Regions from separate parts of the Delftia sp. Cs1-4 genome, predicted to be linked through region 2. Evidence: predicted binding sites of a transcription regulator. Region 2 holds the regulator's gene; the other holds the start of a gene.

Region 1 (10,537 bases), 2.6 Mb from region 2:
ATCTGGATGGCGGGGTACCGTGAGTGGCTCGAGTCCTTCCTCGGCCTGGCGGCCATCGGCGCGATCGCGGTGCCGGTCAGCACCCGCTTCTCGGTGCCCGAGCTGGCGCACGCGCTGGCGCGCGCCGAGGCGCGCGGCATCGTCTACCACACCGAGGTCGTCGGCTCGAAGGACTACGAGTCCCGCCTCGTCGAGGCGCTGAGTGACCGCAGCCGATCGGCGGCCGGCAAGCCGCTCGGCGACTCGCTCAACCTGCGCATCTCGGTGGGCAAGTCGGAGCTGCCGAACGCGATCACGTTCGCCGAGATGATTGAGCGCGGCGCGGCCATCAGCGACGATGCCTACGCCGCCGCGTTGGCTTCCGTGACCTCCGAGGACCCGCTGATCCTGCTGTTCACCTCCGGCACGACTTCGCTGCCCAAGGCGGCCGTGAGCCTGCACGGCGGCCAGCTCGGCGGCTCCGCGGCGTTCTTCGAGCGCCTGAACCTGCGCCACGGCGACCGGTTCTTCTGCCCGCAACCATTCTTCCATGGCGGCGGCGTGCTTGGCCTGTACAGCCCCATCGTCTCGGGCGCCACCGTCGTGTTCCAGACCTACTACGACGTCGACGCCGCGCTGGAGGTGATGGTGCGCGAGAAGTGCAACGTGACTATGGGGCACCAGCCCCACTACATCGAGTACTTCTCGAGGCCCGACTACCAGCGGGCGTTCGCCGCCGTCGACCGCGCCTGGGTGATCGCGCCCAAGCACATCATGAAGCTCGTGCATGAGAAGACCGGGATCGCCTCGGTCTTCAGCCCCTACGGGGCGACCGAGGCGAACGGTACGTCCTGCGCCTTCGACGATCCGATGGAGGCCCGGCTTAACACGGTCGGCAGCGCGCTGCCCGGGGTCACGGTCGGGATCCTGGATGCCTCCGGGGACGGAAAGATCACGCACGCCTACCCGACAGGCGAGGGCGAAGTGTGCCTGAAGAGCCCGTACATGATGCGCGGCTACTGGAACGACCCCGAGGCCACGGCGGCGGTGATCGACAAGGACGGCTGGTACCACACCGGCGACCTGGGGCGCGTGGACGAGCACGGGCGGCTGCACCTGCTCGGCCGGGTGCGCGAGACGATCCGGGTCGGCGGCGAGAACGTGACCAGCGCCGAGATCGAGGCCGCGCTGCTCCACTGCAAGGGCGTGAAGCAGAGCGTCGCCGTCGGCGCGCCCGACGAGCGCCTGGGCGAGATCATCGTGGCGTTCGTGGAGGCGCAGGAAGGCGTCAAGCTCGACGCGGAGTCGCTGCGCGAGGAGCTCAAGCCCAAGCTGGCGCGCTTCAAGATCCCTCACTGCCTGGTCTTCCAGAAGGAATGGCCCATGACGGGTAGCGGAAAGATTGCCCGCAAGGAACTCGAGGCCGCGGCCGCAGTCGTCGCCGCGGAGCGCCAGAGCGCGGTGACCTCGTAGCGCGAGGCCGCACCGAGAGCACAACGACAACGAGGGCCGCGGTCATCCCGATCGAGGCCTCGGCGATAACCCACAAAGGAGATATTCACCATGACGTCTGCATCCGACACCCTGCGGCTTGGAGTCGTGATCCTCGAGTACGACGGCGCCGTCGAGACGCTGGACCTGCCCGATCCGTTCAATGCGCCGATCCCGCCGGGCATCATGCCGGGGCTGTTCCAGCGTCGCGACTTCTGGCCCGTGCCCACGGCCTTCGCGGTGGCCCGGGGTGCGATCGGCGGGGGCGATGCCATCCTCGAGGGCAAGCCGGAAGCGATCGCCGGCATCGCCGCGGCCGTAGGCCGTCTGGCGCCCCACTGCGACCTGATCGTGGGCGGCAGCGGATACATGTACGCGGCGCGCAACGCCGTGCGCTCCGACAAGCCCGCGCTGCTCAGCGGCGTGCAGTTCCTGTCCAACGCGCTCGAGACCAGCAGCAAGCCGGTGGGCATCCTGACCTACGACGCGCCGTCCACGCACAAGATGCTCGCGGACCATCCGGAGTACGACCGGCTTCGCATCGTGGGCATCGGCGAGTTGCCGGGCTGGGCAACCTTCCGGCGCAAGGACGCGCTGCTCAGCCAGCCCGTGACCACCGAACAGATTCGCTCCGAGCTGATCGAGATGTGCCTGGAGGAGCGCCGCACGGGAGCCTTCAAGGACATCGGATCGCTGGTCCTGGAGTGCACCGCGCTGCCGCAGTTCCGGACCGACCTGGTCGCGGCTCTGAGGCTGCCCGTCTGGGACATTGCGGCAGTCGTCCGATCGATGATCGGCGAGTGACCGCAGGTTTACCGATCCTCCGACCTGGAAATTCGATGACTCACTAGTGCAACGCGGACCGAGTGCAGCACAGGTACGCGCAGTTCCCCGGATCTGCGCGTCGTGTTCCTGACAAACGCAAGCCAAGGCCGCATCCATCGACCTGAAATGAACGCCAACATCGCAAAATTCGATCTTGTCTCCGTTCGGCTGGCTGTGCTGTGCGCGGATACGAAGACGCTCTCTGCCGCTTCCAAGCGCGCCTGCTGCTCGCTCTCGACGGCAAGCCACCGGCTGACCGCGCTCGAGGATGCCGTTGGAACGCAGTTGTTCGTGCGCGGCCGCCGCGGATTGAAGATCACCGAATCCGGCGAGATCTTCGTGCGCCAGGCCCGGGTGATCCTCGAGCACATCCATCAGCTGCAGACCCAGTTCGCGTACGCGGGATCCCCGAAGCTGGCCTTCAAGTCGGACATCGCGCTGTCGTCGCCGCAACGCGCCGCGTGGCATGCCGATGTCCGGAGCACGCCAGTTCGCCCGGCGCCGCGCGACGATGAACTGGAGTGCGAGCCGGTGCAGCCATCGCCCGGCACCGCATTTCCGCGAGCGCAGCCCGTCGTCTGGAAGAGCCTCGCGTAGGCGCGCAAGCCTCGGCGCCCCCTGGGCGCGGCGGCGCCCCGCTGCGCGCCGGCCCGTCACTTGGCGGCCACGGACGTCGCGGGCGCCGATCCACACATTTCCTCAGACCCAAGGAATCCGCCCCATGTTTCGCACCCTGCTCAAGTCGAAGATCCACCGCGTGGCGGTCACCGATTGCGAGCTGCACTACGAGGGCTCGTGCGCGATCGACGAGGACCTGCTTGACGCCGCAGGTATGGCCGAGAACGAGCAGGTCCACATCTGGAACATCAACAACGGGGAACGCTTCGTCACCTACGCGATCCGCGGCGAGCGGGGCACCGGCCTCATCTCGGTCAACGGGTCGGCCGCGCGGCGGGCAGCGGTGGGCGACCTGATCATCATCGCGGCCTTCGCCTTGGTGCCGGAAGACCAGGTGGCTGGCCACCAGCCCAAGCTGGTGTTCGTGGATGGCGCCAACCGCGTCCGGGAGGAGCGCGCGCAGGTGCCGCTTCAAGCGGCATCCGCCGAAGCGCTCAGGCGCTCGGGCGCGCGCCTCGTGCAGGACGCGCCCGACAATTTGGCCATCAGCTAGATGGCATGTGGCGCCTTCCTTCCGCGTCTCCCGATGTCCAGCGTCGGCGCGCGCTCCGCACGCGGCGCAGCGCCCGCCGCGGCGGGCCACGCGCCGACCGGGCGCGAAGCGGGAGGGCTGCTGAGCGGGCGGTCGAAACCCGCGTGCGCGTGCGCTGTGGGTTGGGATTTGCCGAACATCGCGTGAACCCTCATGCGAATGGTTAGGCCCCTACCTAAGCTAGGGGGTACTGGCGACCTCGTCGATGCTCAGCGGCTTTCCGGCGCCGGCAAGCTTGCGGTGTTGGCGCGCCATCGATAGTTCATTGACCATAGGAGACAAAATGAGATCCACCCTACGAAGATTCGCAGCGCTCGCCCTGGCGGGGCTGCTGGCGATGGCCGGCCCGGCTTCAGCCCAGACCTTTCCGTCGCAGCCCATCCGGCTGATCGTTCCGTCCGCGCCCGGCGCGTCGACCGACATCCTGGCGCGGCTCCTGTCGCGCATCGTCCAGGAACAAACGGGTGCCACGGTGGTCGTCGACAACAAGGCTGGCGGCGCCAGCACCATCGGCGTCGGGATGGCGGCGCGGGCAACGCCCGATGGCTACACACTGGTCGTGGCCCACCCCGACGCCCTCTCGATTCAGCCCGCGCTGCGCAAGGATATCCCGTACAAGGCCGAGCGCGACCTCGAGCCGATCGCGATGATCGCGGAGACGAGCTGGATATTCGTCGTCAACCCGAAGGTGCTCCCCAACGTCAAGACCATGAAGGATCTGGTGGATCTGGGCAAGGCCAAGCCGGACCAGATCAAGTATGCATCGCCGGGCATCGGGACCTCGGGCCACCTCGTCGATGCCATGCTCGGACTGCACGGCAATGCGAAGTTCTTCCACGTGCCGTACAACGGCGCCATGCCTGCGACGCTTGCGGGTCTGTCCGGCGAGGTCGATTTCCTCTCCTCGACGCCGGCCACGCTCGAGGTCTTCCTCAAGGACGGCAAGCTGCGCGCGCTGGCATTCACCGGGGCTCAGCGCTCTTCGGTTCTGCCCGATGTTCCCACGATGATCGAAAGCGGCTTCCCCGACTTCACCGCGTCGGCCTGGTTCGGCATCTTCGCTCCCGCCGGGCTGCCTGCAGGCCGTGCGGCCCAGTTGGAGAAGATCTTCACCGATGCCATGCGGACGGACGAGTACCAGAAGAAGATGGCCGCCCTGGGATTCGAGAAGCGCAGCATGAACCGCGGCGAGTTCGCCAAGTTCCTTGCCACCGATTCCACGCGCTGGCGCGGCATCATCGATGCCGTGAAGGTCATCCTCAAGGAATAGCAACTGAGCGGCTTGAAGGGGCCTTGGCAGGGGGCCTGGCGTCGTTCTGCCGTGGGCCGCGCACGACACCGGGCGCTATCGCCGGTGGCGCATGCGCGGCAGGGCGTTGGTGCCGCCTCCGCATCAGGGCTGACATGTCGTGCCGTGCCCCGGGCCAGTCCACTCAACAGCGTCCAAACACAATCTTCCTGTCGGTCTCGTGTGCTGCGGGCGTCATCACCATGCATGCCAGTGGGGCGCGCAGCGACGTTGCGCGGTGCGGACTCGCCAGGAACACTCAACTCGCCGCGGCGCGCATCGCTGCTGCCACGTACCCGGGCGTGGTGCCCGGGTCGCGTCGGCGGAGCGTCGATCTGCTTTTGACGCCGCAGTCGCTCACTCCGCACTGGGCGTGCGGCTTGTCCGCCACTGCTCGCGCTGGCCCATCTGACTTCCCGCTCGGAGCGCGCTGCCCTGCACGTTGCACAGGTCGCTGCCATGGCACACCCCACGACCTGGCAGAGCCACCCCATGGTCAGCGCTCGAACCGGCCTGCGCCGCGGAGCACGTGCGCATCGAAGGCACCCGAGACGTCCCTGGCGCGGCCCATCGGCAAAGCCCTGCAGCACGTTCAGCGCATTGCGGTGTCAGCCAATCCAGACACTGTGGGTTGCGATTTCCCGAACATCGCGTGAACCCTCATCGCGTCCATGGGGCGTGTTTGTACCTTAGGAGGGATGGGCTTTCGCTTAGTTCCCTAATGATAACCACGGAGATGTCCAATGAATAAACCCTCGCTGCTCGTACTGTCTCTCACCGCGCTGTCCGGCGCCGCTTTCGCCCAGTCGTCGGTGACGCTGTTCGGCGTCGTGGACGCCAACATCGGCTACGGCTCGGGCTCGGTGGCCAGCCGCACCTCGCTGTCCGGCAGCGGCCTGAACAGCAACCGCCTGGGCTTTCGCGGCACCGAGGACCTGGGCGGCGGCCTGGCCGCCTCCTTCTGGCTGGAGGCTGGCTTCAACGTCGACACCGGCACGGGCCTGAGCACCAACACCAACAACCAGGCCTCGGGTGTGACGCCCGCCGGCGGCCTGACCTTCAACCGCCGCTCCACCGTCTCGCTGTCGGGACCCTGGGGCGAGGTGCGCATGGGCCGCGACTACACGCCGCAGTACTGGAACCTGGGCTACATGGACGTCTTCGGCAACGTGGGCGCGGGCTCCGCGCTGCCGGCCACGATCCCCATCACCGGCCCCACGGCGGTGCGCGCCTCCAACTCCATCGGCTACCTCTCGCCCAAGGTGCTCGGCGGCTTCGCGGTGCAGGTGGCGCACTACCGCGGCGAGAACGCCAGCGGCGCGGCCAACTCGGGCGATGGCACCGGCGGCGGCGTGCGCCTGACCTACGACAACGGCCCGCTGACCGCCGGCCTGGGCTGGGGCCGCACCAAGTACGCGGCCGGCGACACCTACCAGCGCAACGTGCTGCTGGGCTGGGACTTCGGCGTGGCCAAGCTGTACGGCGGCTATTCGCGTGACGCGGCGGGCTCGGTGAACGCCACGGGCCACTCGCTGGCGGTGAGCGTGCCGGTGGGGGTGGGTGAGTTCAAGGCGGGGTACTCGCGCTACAAGACCGACGCGGCGGGCAGCCCGGATGCGAAGAAGCTCGCGATCGGCTACGTGCACAACCTGTCCAAGCGCTCGGCGCTGTACGCGACGCTGGCGCACGTGACCAACAGCGGCGGTTCGGCGCACGCCCTCAATGGCTCGATCACCGCGCCCAACGGCTCCTCGCGCGGCGTGGATCTGGGCTTCCGCCACGCGTTCTGAAGGTGCGGGCTCGGGGCTTGCCTTGCGCTCGCCCCGGGCCGGCCTGGCAGGGGGCGCCTGCGCGGGCCTTCGCTGCGACCACGTCGCGGGGGACTGATGCCAGTACGGCGATGGGCCGGCGGCTGACATCACGCGGGCAATGGCCGCGTTCAGCTGTATCGACGCTCAATCTGGAGACAACATGAAGTTTTCTTTCATCCGTCGTGCCGTGATTGTGGGGTGGAACCTGTTGCTGGCGGCGGTCGCCGCCACCGCCCAGCCCTCGCAGGCCTTTCCGTCGAAGCCGATCAAGATCATCGTGCCCATCGCCGCGGGCGGTGCCACGGATGCGCAAGCGCGCGCCATGGCCGATCTGCTGAGCAAGCGACTGAACAACCCGGTGGTTGTCGAGAACCGGCCCGGCGGCAACTTCGTGATCGGTAGCGTCGCGGTGGCCTCCGCGCCGCCGGACGGCTACACGATCGGTTGGGCCCTCTCGGCGGCCATGTCGCTGAACCCACTGCTGTACAAGACCCTGCCGTACAAGCCGGGCGACTTCCAGTTCCTGGCACCGGTGTCCAAGGGCCATCACGTGATCGCGCTGCCTGCCAGCGCAAAGCCCAATACGCTGGCCGAATGGATCGCGGAAGTGAAGGGGAGCGGCAAACCAGCGGCGATCGTGGTGTCCAGTGTCGGCGGCACCACCCATCTGATGGCCGAGGACCTGGGGGAACGGGCCGGCTTTTCGGTGGAGCCGGTGCTGTACAAGGGCCAGGGCCAGGCCGTGCTCGACCTGATCTCCGGGCGGGTACCTGCGATGGCCGGCGTGGTGGCCAGCGTGCTGGACCTGTACAAGACGGGCAAGGTCAAGATCCTGGCCATTTCTTCGGAGACGCGGATTCCTGAGCTTCCAGAAGTTCCGACTTTCAGGGAGTCGGGCTATGACCTCGTGGCGACCTACTGGAACGGCGTCGTAGCACCGGCAGGAACGCCTACGCCGATCGTGGACAAGCTGTCCGGCCAGATCCGCGAAGTGGTCGCGTCGCCCGAGTACCAGGCACGCATATCGTCCGTGCCGGACATGCACATCATTGTCGGGCCGCCGCAACTCCTGGGCGCAATGATCAGGGAGGACGCCGCGTTCTGGTCGCGCATTATTCGGAGCCGGAACATCCAGATCGAGCAATGAGATGTATGCCTGCCGTGCGCGAGACCGCGACCGCCGAGCGGGGCTTTGTCGAGTGCAGTTGCGTCCGGGAGACGCCCGGGACCAAGAAATGCAGTCAGCGGTGAAACCAAGTACTGTCCTTTTCAATGCTTGAACAGAATCAATGGGTTAGCGCAGGGGTGCGATCGGGCTGCAGGGTGCATGAAACCTCGGTTTTCTCGAAGACCGACGCCGCAGGATCTGCAGGCGGGCATAGCAAAGCAATGAGATGAATCTCGTTCTTGACGATGGCGATCGGCACGTAGGTGGGCACCGCAGCGAGGTCAGGGCGCCGATGCGCCGGGCGGGCGGCGCGCACGAGACGTCGCCCCGTGCGCCCTTTCCACGGCCGCGCTACAGCTGCGTCACTTGCGCCAGGGTCTGCTCGATCTCGGTGATCTCGGCGCGCAGCACGTCCACCATCTGGGCCTGTCGATCCGAGGTCATGCGGCTTGCGATCGCGGCGATGGCGATGCCCGCGAACGGATGGCCGTAGCGATTCACGATCGGCAGGCCGAGCGTGATGGCCGCTGCCGTGCCGCGCTTGTTCAGCGCGTAGCCGAGCTGCCGGGAGCGCTGCAGCAACTTCATGGCCGACGGCACGGTGAGCCCATGCGGGCCCAGCCGCCTCGCGTTGGCACAGACGATCTCGTCGACGGCCTCGGGGGACAGCGGCAGCAGCAACGCCATGCCGGTCGCGCCGACGCCGAGCGGTGCGCGGGCGCCGAGCTCCACCATCAGTGCCTTGATCGGAAAGCTCCCTTCGACGCGGTCGATGCACACCCAGTCGTAGCCGCTGCGCACGGACAGGAAGACGGTGTCGCCGGTCTGCTCGGCGATGCGCTGCAGCGAGGGTCGGCAGATGTCGCACAGGTTGAACTGCGGTGCGGAGGCGAGGCCGAGCTCGAAGATCAGGGGGCCGAGGAAGTACTGGTGCGAGTCGGGCACCTGCATGAGGAAGCCCTCGTCGACGAGGCACTTGAGGATGCGGTGCGCGGTGGGCCGCTGCAGCCCGGACTGCTGCACGACCTCGGTCAGGCGCATGCCGGTGCTGCTGCGCGAGGCGACCAGCTTGACCAGTTGGGAGGCGCGCTCGATGGTCTGGGTGCCGGAGGACTTGGCGGCGGCGACGGGGGCGGCTCGCCGGCTCCCTGGGATGCTACGGGTGCGGGGCATGGGGTGTCCAAGATGTGGAAACTTCTTTTCAAGGCGTGTTCTACCACATGGCGAAAGCGGCGGCTCCCATTGCAGGCGCCGACCGACCGCCGGTTGGGTGCGCGCTGCCGCGGGTGCCCGAAGGCTGCAGCGCGGGGGGGGGGCGCATGGCGCAGCCGCCTCGATTCCCCTCGCGTTGCGCGGCCATGCGGTGCATGCGCGGCATCAGGGCTTTCACGGGGGAGCGTTGAGTTCTGTCAAATGCCAGCGATATAATTAGGAAACTAACATTAATGATGCGGCACGATGTCAACGAACCCCACTGAAACCCGTGAGCTGAACTGGCACGACGGCCTGGTGCTGGGCTTCGCCCCGATGGATGCGGTGCACGAGGAATTCGTGACGCTGATCGGAGCGGTCCGGCACGCGCCGGATGCCGGCGTCGCGGCCGCGCTCGACTGCCTGGCGGACCACACCCGCGACCACTTCAAGGCCGAGGACGACTGGATGGTCGAGAGCGGCTTCCCCGGGCAGGCCTGCCACAGCGCCGAGCATGCCGCGGTGCTGCAGTCGATCGAGGGCGTGCGGCGCCGGGTCGCCGGCGGCGAGTTCGCCGCCGCGCGGCGGCTGGCAGACGAACTGTGCGCGTGGTTCCCCGCGCATGCCGACTACCTCGACTCGGCGCTGGCCCACTGGATGGTCAAGCGGCGCTTTGGAGGCAAGCCGATCGTGCTTCGCCGTCAGCTGGCTCCCCAGGCCTCCGAGATGCGGGCCTGAGCCAGCGTCCCCACCCTTCCCGTTTTTTGTATTTTTTCCCTACCAGCGAGACCCCCCATGTTGACCCAAGAAGAGAACGACCTGTTGTGCCGCGTCGAAGGCGATGCCCCGATGGGCCGGCTGATGCGAGAGCACTGGACGCCCGTGTGCCTGATCGAGGAGGTCGGCGAGCTCGATGGCGCGCCGGTCAAGGCGCGTGTGTTCGGCGAAAGCCTCGTCGTGTTCCGCGACAGCGAAGGCCGGGTCGGCGTGCTCGACGAGGCCTGCCCGCACCGCGGCGCCTCGCTGCTGTACGGCCGCAACGAAGAGGGCGGCCTGCGCTGCCTGTACCACGGCTGGAAGATGGACGCCGACGGCAATGTGCTGGAGATGGTCTCCGAGCCAGCGTCCAGCGGCATGGTCGACAAGGTCAAGCACAAGGCCTACCCGGTGAAGGAATGGGGCGGCATGGTCTGGGCTTGGTTCGGCGCGGCCGACGCGGTCCCCGAGTTCCAGCCGCCCGCCTGGGCGCCGACCGCGGACACGCGCGTCAGCATCGCCAAGGTGCTGCTGCCCTGCAACTGGGCGCAGGTCCTGGAGGGAGCGATCGACTCGGCGCACAGCTCGAGCCTGCACTCGTCGGACATGGTGCCGGCGCGTGTGGACGGCGCCAAGGCCACGGACAAGACGTGGCTGCGCCCGTCGACGGACAAAGCGCCGCGCATGCAGGTGCAGCGTACCGGCTTCGGCTTCCGGTATGCCGCCCTGCGCAGGCCGATCCAGAACGCCGCGACGCACGAATACGTGCGCTCTACCGTCTTCGTGGCACCGGCGACCGTGCTGATTCCGCCGAACAA
Region 2 (10,537 bases):
AATGCCACCGAGCAGGCCCAGCGCTACCGCATCAGCGCCCACGGCCTCGATGGGCTGGAGCTGGCGTCCGAGCAGGAAGTCGAGGTCGGCCCGGCCGAGACGCGCGGCATTGCGGCGCGCCTGCAGATTCCCTACGGTTCGGCCGAGCCGGGCTCGCACACCGTATTCTTCGATATCGATGCCGTGCATTCAGGCGCGGGACGCGCGTCCGAAAAGGCCGTCTTCCTGGTGCCCCGGTGATGTTCCTGGCAGGCGCGGCACGGTCCGCGCCTGCCGCCTGAAAGAAAGAGGTTTCCCATGTCTTCCAGTCCCGCAGTGTCCGCGCCCGCGCAGGCTCCCTCGCACCCCGACGCCGGCAAGCCCTGGTGGAAGTTCGGCCATGTCTGGCTGGTGGTGGCCGGCCCGGCGGCCGTGGTGGTCGCTGCCGTGATCACGGCCATCATCGCCATCAATGGCGCCGATCCCGTGATCGACCCCGACTACTACCGCAACGGCATCACGATCAACGAGCGTGCCGATGGCGTGCGCGAAGTGCCCAAGAGCATGGCGCCCGCCGTCACCGGCCGCAACCATGCGGCCACGCCCGCGCACGATCACCCCACGGACCGCTGATCGCCGTGCACCCCTGCAAGAGGCCGCAGTCGCGGCCTTTTTGCATGGCGGATCGCATCTCCGGCATGCGCGACGGGTGAGGGTTTCCTACAGGCGTGCAGGGCGCTGCGGGGCTTGGCGCCATGCGTTGGCGCGGCGCACAATGAAGGCGACCCCTCGACAGCACAAGGAGATCGCTGATGTTGGCCCAACGCTGGATGTGGATTGCCTGGCCTGCCTTTCTGGCAGCCGCCGTGATGGAGATGCTGGTTTTTGCCTTTGTGGACCCGCTGGAGCTGCATTGGCTCGGCGACCTGGGCTGGTCGCGCCAGGGCATCTACACGCTGGCCTTCTTCGCCTTCTGGGGCGTGACCATGCTCTCCAGCCTGATGACCACCATGCTGGGTCGCTCGGCCCGCGATCTCAATGACGGCGTGGTCTCCGAGCCCGACCCGGATCTGGCCATGCAGGGGCTGGGGCGGGACTGAGCGAGAGCCCGCCGCAATGAACAAGGCCCGCTGTCGCGGGCCTTGTTCATTGGCGGATGAATGCTTGCCGCCCTTGCAGCCTCACTGGCACTGCTGGCTGTTGACGATGCGCTTGAGCGCCTCCGTGTCCAGGATGCGCAGATGGCGCTGGCGCACCTCAATGATGTTGTCGTCCGCGAACTTGGAGAAGGTGCGGCTCACCGTCTCCAGCTTCAGGCCCAGGTAGCTGCCGATTTCCTCGCGCGTCATGCGCAGCACCAGTTCGGACTTGGAAAAGCCCCGCGCATGCAGGCGCTGCACCAGGTTGAGCACGAAGGCGGCCAGGCGCTCTTCTGCGCGCATGCTGCCCAGCAGCAGCATCACGCCGTGCTCGCGCACGATCTCGCGGCTCATGACCTTGTGCACATGGTTTTGCAGGGCCGTGACCTCGCGCGACAGGTCTTCCAGCTTGTCGAAGGGCATGACGCAGACTTCGGCGTCTTCCAGCGCGACGGCATCGCAGGTGTGGTGGTCGTTGACGATGCCGTCCAGGCCGATGATCTCGCCGGCCATCTGAAAGCCTGTGACCTGGTCGCGTCCGTCCTCGGTGGCCACGCAGGTCTTGAAGAAGCCGGTGCGGATGGCGTACAGCGAGGTGAATGTCTCGCCGTTGCGAAACAGCAGGCCTCCGCGCTTGACCTTGCGGCGCGTGGCCACGATGTCGTCGATGCGCTGCATCTGCTCGGCATCCAGGCCCATGGGCATGCACAGTTCGCGCAGGTTGCAGTTGGAGCAGGAGGCTTTGATGGTCTGAAGGTTCATGGAGTGATAAACATCAGCGGCACACAGCGTGCCGGCGGTGACCTCGTGGATTGCGATGAGTTGGATCAAATTGTCGCAGCAGTCCCTCAAACAACTCTTGATATGAGTCAAGGACATGACCGATGTGCTGCGGCACAGTCGAGGTATTAGAGGAAAAAACCCATGACCGCTGTCACCCCAGAGCTGCTGCGTCGCTTTGACGTACCGGGGCCCCGATACACCTCGTTCCCTACCGCCGACCGCTTTGTCGAGGCCTTTGGTGCAGAGGACTATATCCTGGCGCTGCAACAACGCAAATCGAGTACCGCAGCGCGTGCCATGCCTTTGTCGCTGTATGTGCACGTGCCCTTTTGCGAGTCGCTTTGCTACTACTGCGCCTGCAACAAGATCGTGACGCGTCACCATGATCGCGCTGCCGTCTACCTGGACTACCTGGCGCGCGAGATGGCCTTGCATACGGCCCATTGCGGCAAGGGCCAGGCCGTCAGCCAGCTGCACCTGGGCGGCGGCACGCCCACCTTCTTCTCCGACGACGAGCTGCGCACGCTGATGGGCCTGTTGCGCGAGCATTTCAAGCTGGAGCCGGGTGGCGAGTACTCCATCGAGGTCGATCCGCGCACCGTCAGCGTCGAGCGCCTGGCCGTGCTCAAGGAGCTGGGCTTCAACCGCCTGAGCTTCGGCGTGCAGGACTTCGACGAGCAGGTGCAGATCGCGGTGCACCGCGTGCAGCCGGCCGAGCAGGTGTTCGAGCTGGTGGCGGCCGCGCGGCAGCTGGGCTTTGCCTCCATCAACGTGGACCTGATCTACGGCCTGCCCAAGCAGACGCCCGAATCCTTCGAGCGCACGCTGGCCCAGGTCAACGCGCTGCGGCCCGACCGCATCGCGCTCTATGCCTATGCCCACCTGCCCGAGCGCTTCAAGCCGCAGCGGCGCATTGCGGCCGAGGATCTGCCCCAGGGGGCCGACAAGCTGGCCATGCTGTCGCGTTCCATCGCCGCGTTCATGGACGGTGGTTATGTCTATGTGGGCATGGACCACTTCGCCCTGCCGGAGGACTCGCTGGCCGTGGCCAAGCGCCAGGGCCGGCTGCACCGCAACTTCCAGGGCTACAGCACCCAGCCCGACTGCGACCTGATTGCGCTGGGCGTGTCGGCCATCGGCAAGGTGGGTGCCAGCTACAGCCAGAACGCCAAGACGCTGGAGGAGTACTACGACGCCATCGACGCCAGCCACCTGCCCGTGGTGCGGGGCCTGGCGCTGTCGCGCGACGACCTGGTGCGCCGCGCCGTCATCATGGCCATCATGTGCCAGGGCGCCGTGCTGTTCGAGCCCATGGAGCAGGCATGGCTGCTGGGCTTTCGCGAGTACTTCGCGCCCGAGATGGCGGCCCTGGAGGACCTGCAGGCCAAGGGCCTGGTGCAGATCAGCGACGAGGGCTTCCAGGTCACGCCCATGGGCTGGTACTTCGTGCGCGGCGTGGCCATGCTGTTTGACCGATATCTGCAGGCGGACAAGAACCGGGCGCGGTTTTCGAGGATCATCTAGGCCCCATGCTGTTGTCGCTCCTCTGGACCGCTTTGATCATGGGGCTCGTCGGCGGGCCCCATTGCCTTGCCATGTGCGCTGCGCCCTGCGGCGTGGTCACGGGCGGGGCGGGGCAGGGCGGCGGCTCGCAGGTGGTGGCCGTGCATGGATTGCAAAGCCGGCTGTGGCTGCGCACGGCGCTGTTCCACGGCGGCCGTCTGGCCGGTTATGCCAGCCTGGGCGCTGCCTCGGCCCTGGCCATGGAAAGCCTGTCCTGGCTCACCAGCCAGACCACGGCGCTGCAGCCGTTCTGGACACTGACCCATGTCGCCGTGATGGCCTGGGGCCTGGCCATGATGGTGCAGGCCCGCCAGCCCGCCTGGCTGGAGTCTGCCGGCCGCGCCGCCTGGCGGCGCGTGCAGCCCTGGGTATCGGCGCCGGGCGGCACGCTGGCGGCAGGCTATGCCTGGGCGCTCATGCCTTGCGGACTGCTGTATTCGGCCGTGCTGGTCGCCGCGCTCAGCGGCGGGCCGTTGCAGGGCGCGCTGGCCATGGCGGCCTTTGGCGTGGGCAGCGGGCTGTGGCTGGTGGCCGGCCCCTGGCTGTGGCGGCTGGGCCGGCAGCGCCTGAACGGCCTGCGCGCCGAATGGGGCACGCGCCTGGCCGGCCTGATGCTGGTGGGCGTGGCCGTCTGGGCGCTGTGGATGGACCTGATCTACAAGCCCAGCCTCTGGTGCCGTTGAGCAACAGCTGAGGCCAGACTTGGCACCTGGGGCCGCGGATTGGCTGCGAGGCCCTCAGAACTGGAGATAATGCCCGAATCATCGGCTTACATATTGCCGATTCCTTCAGCCTCGGGGCCGTTGCCGCGCGTGAACCATTCCGTCCTCATCGATATCCGAGACCTCCGTCCGGGCATGTTTGTCCAGCTCGATGTTGGGTGGCTGAACCATCCCTTTCCGGTCAGCAGCTTCAAGATCACCTCCAGCGCACAGATCCAGACCCTGAAATCCCTGGGCCTGGAGGTGGTGCGCTGTGTCCCGCACAAAAGCGACACCTGGCCCGCCGAGGTGCGCACCCCGCCGCCGCAGGAGCTGCCGCCCGTCGTGGTGGCCCCCGAGCCTGCACCCACCGAACCTGCGCCAGCACCGCTGCTGCTGTCCGTGCCCGACTGGCGCGGCCGGCTGGAGGACTGCAATGCGCGCTTTCAGAAGGTGGAGCGCGGCTATGTGGCCATAGAGACCACCATTGCCAGCGCGCCCGAGCAGGCGCGCATGCCCACCGAGGCCCTGGTCGATGGCTGCCTGGCCGAACTGGCGGGCCCGCAGGACGTGGCCATTCACCTGCTGTCCGATGGCGTGGGCAGCAGCCAGAGCGTGCATGCCGTCAACGTGACCGTGCTCAGCCTGCTGCTGGGCCGGGCCCTGGGCCTGCAGGAATCGCTGCTGCGCGACCTGGGCCTGGCGGCGCTGCTGCATGACGCGGGAAAGCCCGTGGCCGGTGTCGAAGGCATGCACGGCCTGGCCCTGGAGCCTTCCGTGCCCGACGCCCTGCGCGAGCGCTACGAGCGCCATGTGGGCGAATCCGTGGCCATTGCCATGCGCATGGGCCTGTCGGCCCAGGTCACCACGGCCATCGCCCAGCACCATGAATGGGCCGACGGCACGGGGTTCCCGCTGAGCCTGGTGGCCGAAGACATGGAACTCACGGGCCAGATCCTGGCCCTGGTCAACACCTACGATCGCCTGTGCAATCCCGGCGATGCACAGACGCCGCATACGCCGCACGAGGCCCTGTCCATGCTGTTCAGTCGGCTGCGCGACAAGTTCGCCGCGCCCGTGCTCAATGGCTTCATCCGCATGATGGGTGTGTTCCCCCCGGGCTCGGTGGTGGAGCTGACCGACGGGCGCCATGCCATGGTCATGTCCGTGAATGCATCACGCCCGCTCAAGCCCTCGGTGATGGTGCACGATGCCGGCGTGCCGGCCGCGCAGGCGCCCGTGCTGGCGCTGGAGCTGTTTCCCGAGCTGGGCATACGCCGGGGAGTGGCGCCCGCGCAGCTGCCGCGCGATGCGCTGGACTACCTGTCGCCGCGCCGGCGTGTCTGCTATTACTTTGAACGGGCGGTGGAGTTGGATCCACCGAAGGTGGCGTCTTGAACAAGCAAGCGCTCAACCGCGCCTGGCCCCGCCTGCTGGATGCACTGCAGGAGGCCCTGTGGCTGATCGATGCGCGCACCCTGAAGGTGCTGCGCGCCAACGCCGCCAGCGAATCCGTCACCGGCTATGAGGCCGATGCGGCCCCGGGCCTGCCCGTGCAGGTGCTGGCCGCCACGCCGCAGCAGCAGGCTTTCTGGAGCGATCCCTTCAACTGGCAGGCCGGAGCCCAGTTCATTGCCGAGGTGCGCCGCGCCGATGGCCAGCTGGCGCCCGTGGAGATGCGCGTGCGCGCGCTCGACGGCGAGGTGCTGCTGGTCAGCATGCTGGACCGGCGCGAGCAGGCCTTGCACGAGGCCGAGTTCGAGAGCCTGTTGGGCGAGCTGCGCGCCACGCTGGAGTCCGCGGCCGACGCCATCCTGGTCTGCGATCCCGATGGCCGCATCCGCGCCTTCAATCACCGCTTTGCCACGCTCTGGGGCATTCCCGAGGCGCTGCTGGTGCGCCGCAACGACGTGGCCATCCTCGACCACCTGGCCAGCCAGGTGCGCGATGCCGAATCCTATGCGCGCCAGTTGAAGCTGCTGTCGGCCCAGCCCCTGATGGAGGCGGCCGACGTGCTGGACCTGCGCGACGGACGCATCCTGGAGCGCCGCGCCGTGCCCCAGCTGCGCCGGGGCCTGCCCATGGGGCGGATCTTTTCCTTCCGCGACATCACGGCCGAGGCCCAGACCCAGGCGGGCCTGGAGCTGGCCGCGCGCGTCTTCGAGTCCAGCCTGGACGGCATCTTCATTGCCGACGGCTACATGGATGTGGCCCGCACCAACCCGGCCTGCGAACGCCTGCTGGGCGGCATGCCCGTGCAGGGGCGCACGGTGGAGTCGCTGTTCGAGGCCTCCGAAGGCCAGGCCGACACCCTGGGCGACCTGGCCCGCATCCAGTGGCACCAGGGCGGCTTCTGGGAGGGCGACCTGTGGCTGCGCCAGGCCGGCGGCGCGCGCTGCGCCGTGCGCCTGTCCTGGGTGCCGCTGCGCAACGCGCAGGGCGACGTGGTGCAGAGCATCGGCTTCATGCGCGACCTCACGCAGCAGCGCGTGGCCCAGCAGCGCATTGAACAGCTGGCCTACAGCGACGCGCTCACCGGCCTGCCCAACCGCCTGAACCTCACGGAGCGCGTGGATGCAGCCATCGAGGCCGCGCGCGCAGGCGGCACGGTGTTCAGCATCCTGTTCATCGACCTGGACCGCTTCAAGATCATCAACGACTCGCTGGGCCACCAGTTCGGGGATCGCGTGCTCAAGCTGGTCGCGCAGCGTCTGAGCGACTGCATGCGGCCCGTGGACATCCTGTGCCGGCTGGGTGGCGATGAGTTCGTGCTCTATCTGCAGGGCTGCAACGCCGAACTGGCCGCGTCGGTGGCCAAGCGCATCCTGCAGGAGATGGAGCGCCCCTTCCTGCTCGACGGCCTGGGTTTCTCCGTGCAGTGCAGCATCGGCGTGGCCCAGTACCCGGCCGATGGCCTCACGCTGGATGAGCTGATCCGCCAGGCCGACACCGCCATGTACCGCGTCAAGGAACGGGGCCGGGGCCATTTCAGCTTCTACCAGCCGCAGATGAGCGCCGGCCTGCTGTCGCGTATGAAGCTGGAGCACGCCATGCGCCAGGCGCTGGAGCATGGCCGCATGGCGGTCTACTTCCAGCCCCAGGTGCACATAGACAGCGACCGCATCGTCGCCGCCGAGGCGCTGCTGCGCTGGACCGATCCCGAATTCGGCGTGGTCTCGCCGGGTGTCTTCATCCCGCTGGCCGAGGAGTCGGGCTACATCGTCACGCTGGGCGCCTGGGTCATGGAGCAGGCCGTGCAGGAGGCTGCACGCTGGCAGCAGCAGGGCATGCCCATCAAGGTCTCGGTCAACGTGTCGGCGCTGGAGTTCCGCCAGTCAGGCTTTGTCGAGCGGGTGACCGAGCTGCTGCGCAGCTACGGCCTGACACCCCAGCTGCTGGAGCTGGAGCTGACGGAAAGCATCTTGCTGCAGGACGCCCAGGACATGGCGCTGCGCGTATGCCAGATCGCCGATCTGGGCGTGGGCATGGTGATTGACGACTTCGGCACCGGCTACTCCAACCTGGCCTACCTGAAGAAGCTGCCCATCTCCAAGATCAAGATCGACCAGAGCTTCGTGCGCGGCCTGCCCAGCGACGAGGGCGACCAGGCCATCGTCGGCGCCATCATCAGCCTGGGGCTGGCGCTGGGCGTGGAGATCGTGGCCGAGGGCGTGGAAACGCACGAGCAGCTGACGGCCATCCACCGCATGCAGGGCCACTACTTCCAGGGCTTCCTGTGTGCGCCTGGCCTGCCGCGCGAGCAGTTCGGCGAATGCCTGCAGGCGCAGCGCGCCGGCATTGGCGCCATCGCCTACCGGCAGAGAATGGCCCAGGCCGCGAGCGCTCAGTTGCCTGCGCTCAAGCCCTTCCAGAGCATGTAGGCCGCCAGGCCGAACAGCAGCGTGGCAAAGATGCGCTTGAGCTGGCCCACGGGCAGCCGGTGCGCGGCCCGTGCCCCCAGCGGTGCCGTCAGCACGCTGCAGCAGGCCAGGGCCAGCAGGGCCGGCAGCCACAGGTAGCCCAGCGAGTATTCGGGGCGCCCCGCGTCGCCCGCGCCGGTGAAGATCAGGCCCGCCGCATTCACCACGGCAATCGGAAACCCCAGTGCCGCGCTGGTGCCCACGGCCATGTGCATGGGCACCGAGCAGCGCATCATGAAGGGCACGCTGATGAAGGCTCCGCCCGCACCCACCAGCCCCGAGATGAAGCCCAGGCCCGTGCCCGCGCCGTACAGCCCCAGCGGCCCCGGCAGGGCGCGCGTGGCCGTGGGCTGGCTGTTGCTGCGCAGCATGCGCAGCGCCATGTAGCCGATGAACACGCCAAAGAACAGTGCCAGGTACTTGCCGCGCAGCAGCGCGAAAACGCCCAGGCTGGCGAGCAGGCCGCCCGTGATGATGCCCGGCGCCAGGCTGCGCACGATGTCCCAGCGCACGGCGCCGCGACCGTGGTGGGCGCGCAGGCTGGAGATCGAGGTGAACACGATGGTGGCCATGGCCGTGGCGATCGCCATCTTCACGGACAGGTCAGGGCCGACCCCGCGCTTGTCGAGGAAGTAGGTCAGAAACGGCACGAGCACCATGCCGCCGCCCACTCCCAGCAGGCCGGCCAGGAAGCCGGAGCACAGGCCCAGCAGGGCCAGTTCGAGAAACAGCAGGTCAGGCATGCGGCAGAAGATCGGTAGTGGATGGGCGGGGAGGGACGGGCAACAAAAAACCCGGCGCACCGTGGAGGTGCGCCGGGTTGGAATCAGGTGTCTGCAAAGACCACCGGGCCGTCATCCTGAACCGGGGTTCAGGGGGGCAAGGGCAGCCAGACGTTGGGTTCATCTAACGCGAGACGATCACGCTCGAATGGCAATGTACCAAGCCCGGGCTCATAGAGCATTGGTCCAAGGAACTATAAAGCCCGGCGGGTTTGCAGACGCCTCCATTCTACGGCGATTGAGCAGGCCCGCAATCAAGTTCTTTGAACGGCATGGGCTTTCCATTGACATGGCCGATGCCATGAAAAACGGCCTCCGAAGAGGCCGTTGGGTAGACGGGGAGTGCAGCGGCTCAGAGCAGCCGTGCATCGCTTTCCAGGGCCTGGTCCAGGCGCAGCACCAGTTGCTCGGCAAGGGCCTGCTGGCGCTGGCGCTCGGCCAGTTCCTCGGGGCTGGGCTCGGGCGGCAGGGACTGGGCGGCATGCTGCGAAGTGACCTCGTCATGCAGGGACTGCATTTCGGCCTGGGCCGTGGCCATGGCGCTTTCCTGCGCTTCGCGGTCCAGCACGTCGAAGGCCATGTTCAGCGCGGACAGCACGGCCACGCGCTCGCGCGAGCGGACCTTGCCGCTGTCGCGGATCCGGGTCATGGCCGTGTCCACACGGCGCACGGCCTCGAGCAGACGCTCTTCCTGGCCATCGGGGCAGGTCAGCACATAGCTTTGCTGCAGGATTTGCACTTCGATCTGCTTCATGGGCGTTCGGGGCGTCGGCGGTTGCGAAGGGGGTCAAGCCCCCTGGTTGGAGGGCAGGCGCTCGATCAGGGCATCGACGCGGGCCCGGGCGGCGTTGAGCCGCGAGCGCAGTGAATCACGCTCCTGGGTCAGGGCCGCCACCTGTTCGGCGAGTAGCGCATTCGTGCGTTGCAGTTCCTCGTGGCGAACCAGCAGGCGCTCCACGCGCTCTGCAATGTGGTCGAGGGAAGTCTGGGAGGTCATAGACGCTGAGATTGTAGGACGTGCGAACGAAGTGAGCGCATTCCGTGGAAGTATCCGAGGAAACCTGATAGCAGGGGGGCTTAGAAGGCTTGACGTCAGCGCCGTGCTCAGGTATTCGAGCGCAGGCGGCAGACTGTCTCACAAAATCGTAGCGCCATGTGTAGGACGCGTCTGCTTCGGCGGGGTGTAATGCGTAAGCATTGGTTGCGGGCGCGGTGCGGGTGGGGTGCGGATACGGCGGGGGTGCGCACTACAATGCGCCGCGTTGGCGGAGCGGCCGGTTCAAGGCAGCGTCGCACGGAGCAAACAAATACACATGAATATTGACCTTGGCCGGGGCGGGGCACGCTGCCCGGCGCTGCTGATCACTTCCACGGCCTCGGGCCAGGGCAAGACCACGCTGACGGCTGCGCTGGCGCGGCTGCATGCGCGCCAGGGGCGCCGCGTGCGCGTGTTCAAGTGCGGCCCTGACTTCCTGGACCCGCACTGGCACGAGCTGGCCAGCGGCGCGCCCGTGCACAGCGTCGATCTGTGGATGACGGGCGAGGCCGACATGCGCGCGCGCCTGCACGCCGCCGCCTGCGAGGCCGACCTCATCCTGGTGGAAGGCGTCATGGGCCTGTTCGACGGCACGCCCTGCGCGGCCGATGTGGCCGAGCGGCTGGGCCTGCCG

What was found. The regulator FNR, encoded in region 2, switches genes on or off when oxygen is low (the NO sensors DNR and NnrR bind a similar motif). The targets are predictions, from matches to a motif close to TTGATNNNNATCAA.
Region 1: DELCS14_RS08270 (hemerythrin domain-containing protein) is a predicted target of FNR. The motif match lies at 9,172-9,185, and genes of this name have one in related genera.

What each region holds. Positions count from the first base shown of each region.
Region 1 covers NC_015563.1:1,863,815-1,874,351, forward strand. Annotated here, with positions in the region: gene DELCS14_RS08230 (class I adenylate-forming enzyme family protein) at 1-1,452, shown strand, start outside; gene DELCS14_RS08235 (hypothetical protein) at 1,543-2,274, shown strand; gene DELCS14_RS08240 (LysR family transcriptional regulator) at 2,422-2,892, shown strand; gene panD (aspartate 1-decarboxylase) at 3,017-3,466, shown strand; gene DELCS14_RS08250 (tripartite tricarboxylate transporter substrate binding protein) at 3,789-4,775, shown strand; gene DELCS14_RS08255 (porin) at 5,537-6,583, shown strand; gene DELCS14_RS08260 (tripartite tricarboxylate transporter substrate binding protein) at 6,765-7,751, shown strand; gene DELCS14_RS08265 (IclR family transcriptional regulator) at 8,124-8,945, opposite strand; gene DELCS14_RS08270 (hemerythrin domain-containing protein) at 9,231-9,701, shown strand; gene DELCS14_RS08275 (Rieske 2Fe-2S domain-containing protein) at 9,759-10,537, shown strand, end outside.
Region 2 covers NC_015563.1:4,477,782-4,488,318, reverse strand. Annotated here, with positions in the region: gene ccoG (cytochrome c oxidase accessory protein CcoG) at 1-240, shown strand, start outside; gene DELCS14_RS19625 (FixH family protein) at 298-612, shown strand; gene DELCS14_RS19620 (hypothetical protein) at 792-1,079, shown strand; gene fnr (fumarate/nitrate reduction transcriptional regulator Fnr) at 1,161-1,880, opposite strand; gene hemN (oxygen-independent coproporphyrinogen III oxidase) at 2,043-3,425, shown strand; gene DELCS14_RS19605 (sulfite exporter TauE/SafE family protein) at 3,431-4,147, shown strand; gene DELCS14_RS19600 (HD-GYP domain-containing protein) at 4,217-5,563, shown strand; gene DELCS14_RS19595 (bifunctional diguanylate cyclase/phosphodiesterase) at 5,560-8,046, shown strand; gene DELCS14_RS19590 (sulfite exporter TauE/SafE family protein) at 8,010-8,828, opposite strand; gene DELCS14_RS19585 (cell division protein ZapA) at 9,220-9,621, opposite strand; gene DELCS14_RS19580 (hypothetical protein) at 9,655-9,864, opposite strand; gene DELCS14_RS19575 (cobyrinate a,c-diamide synthase) at 10,181-10,537, shown strand, end outside.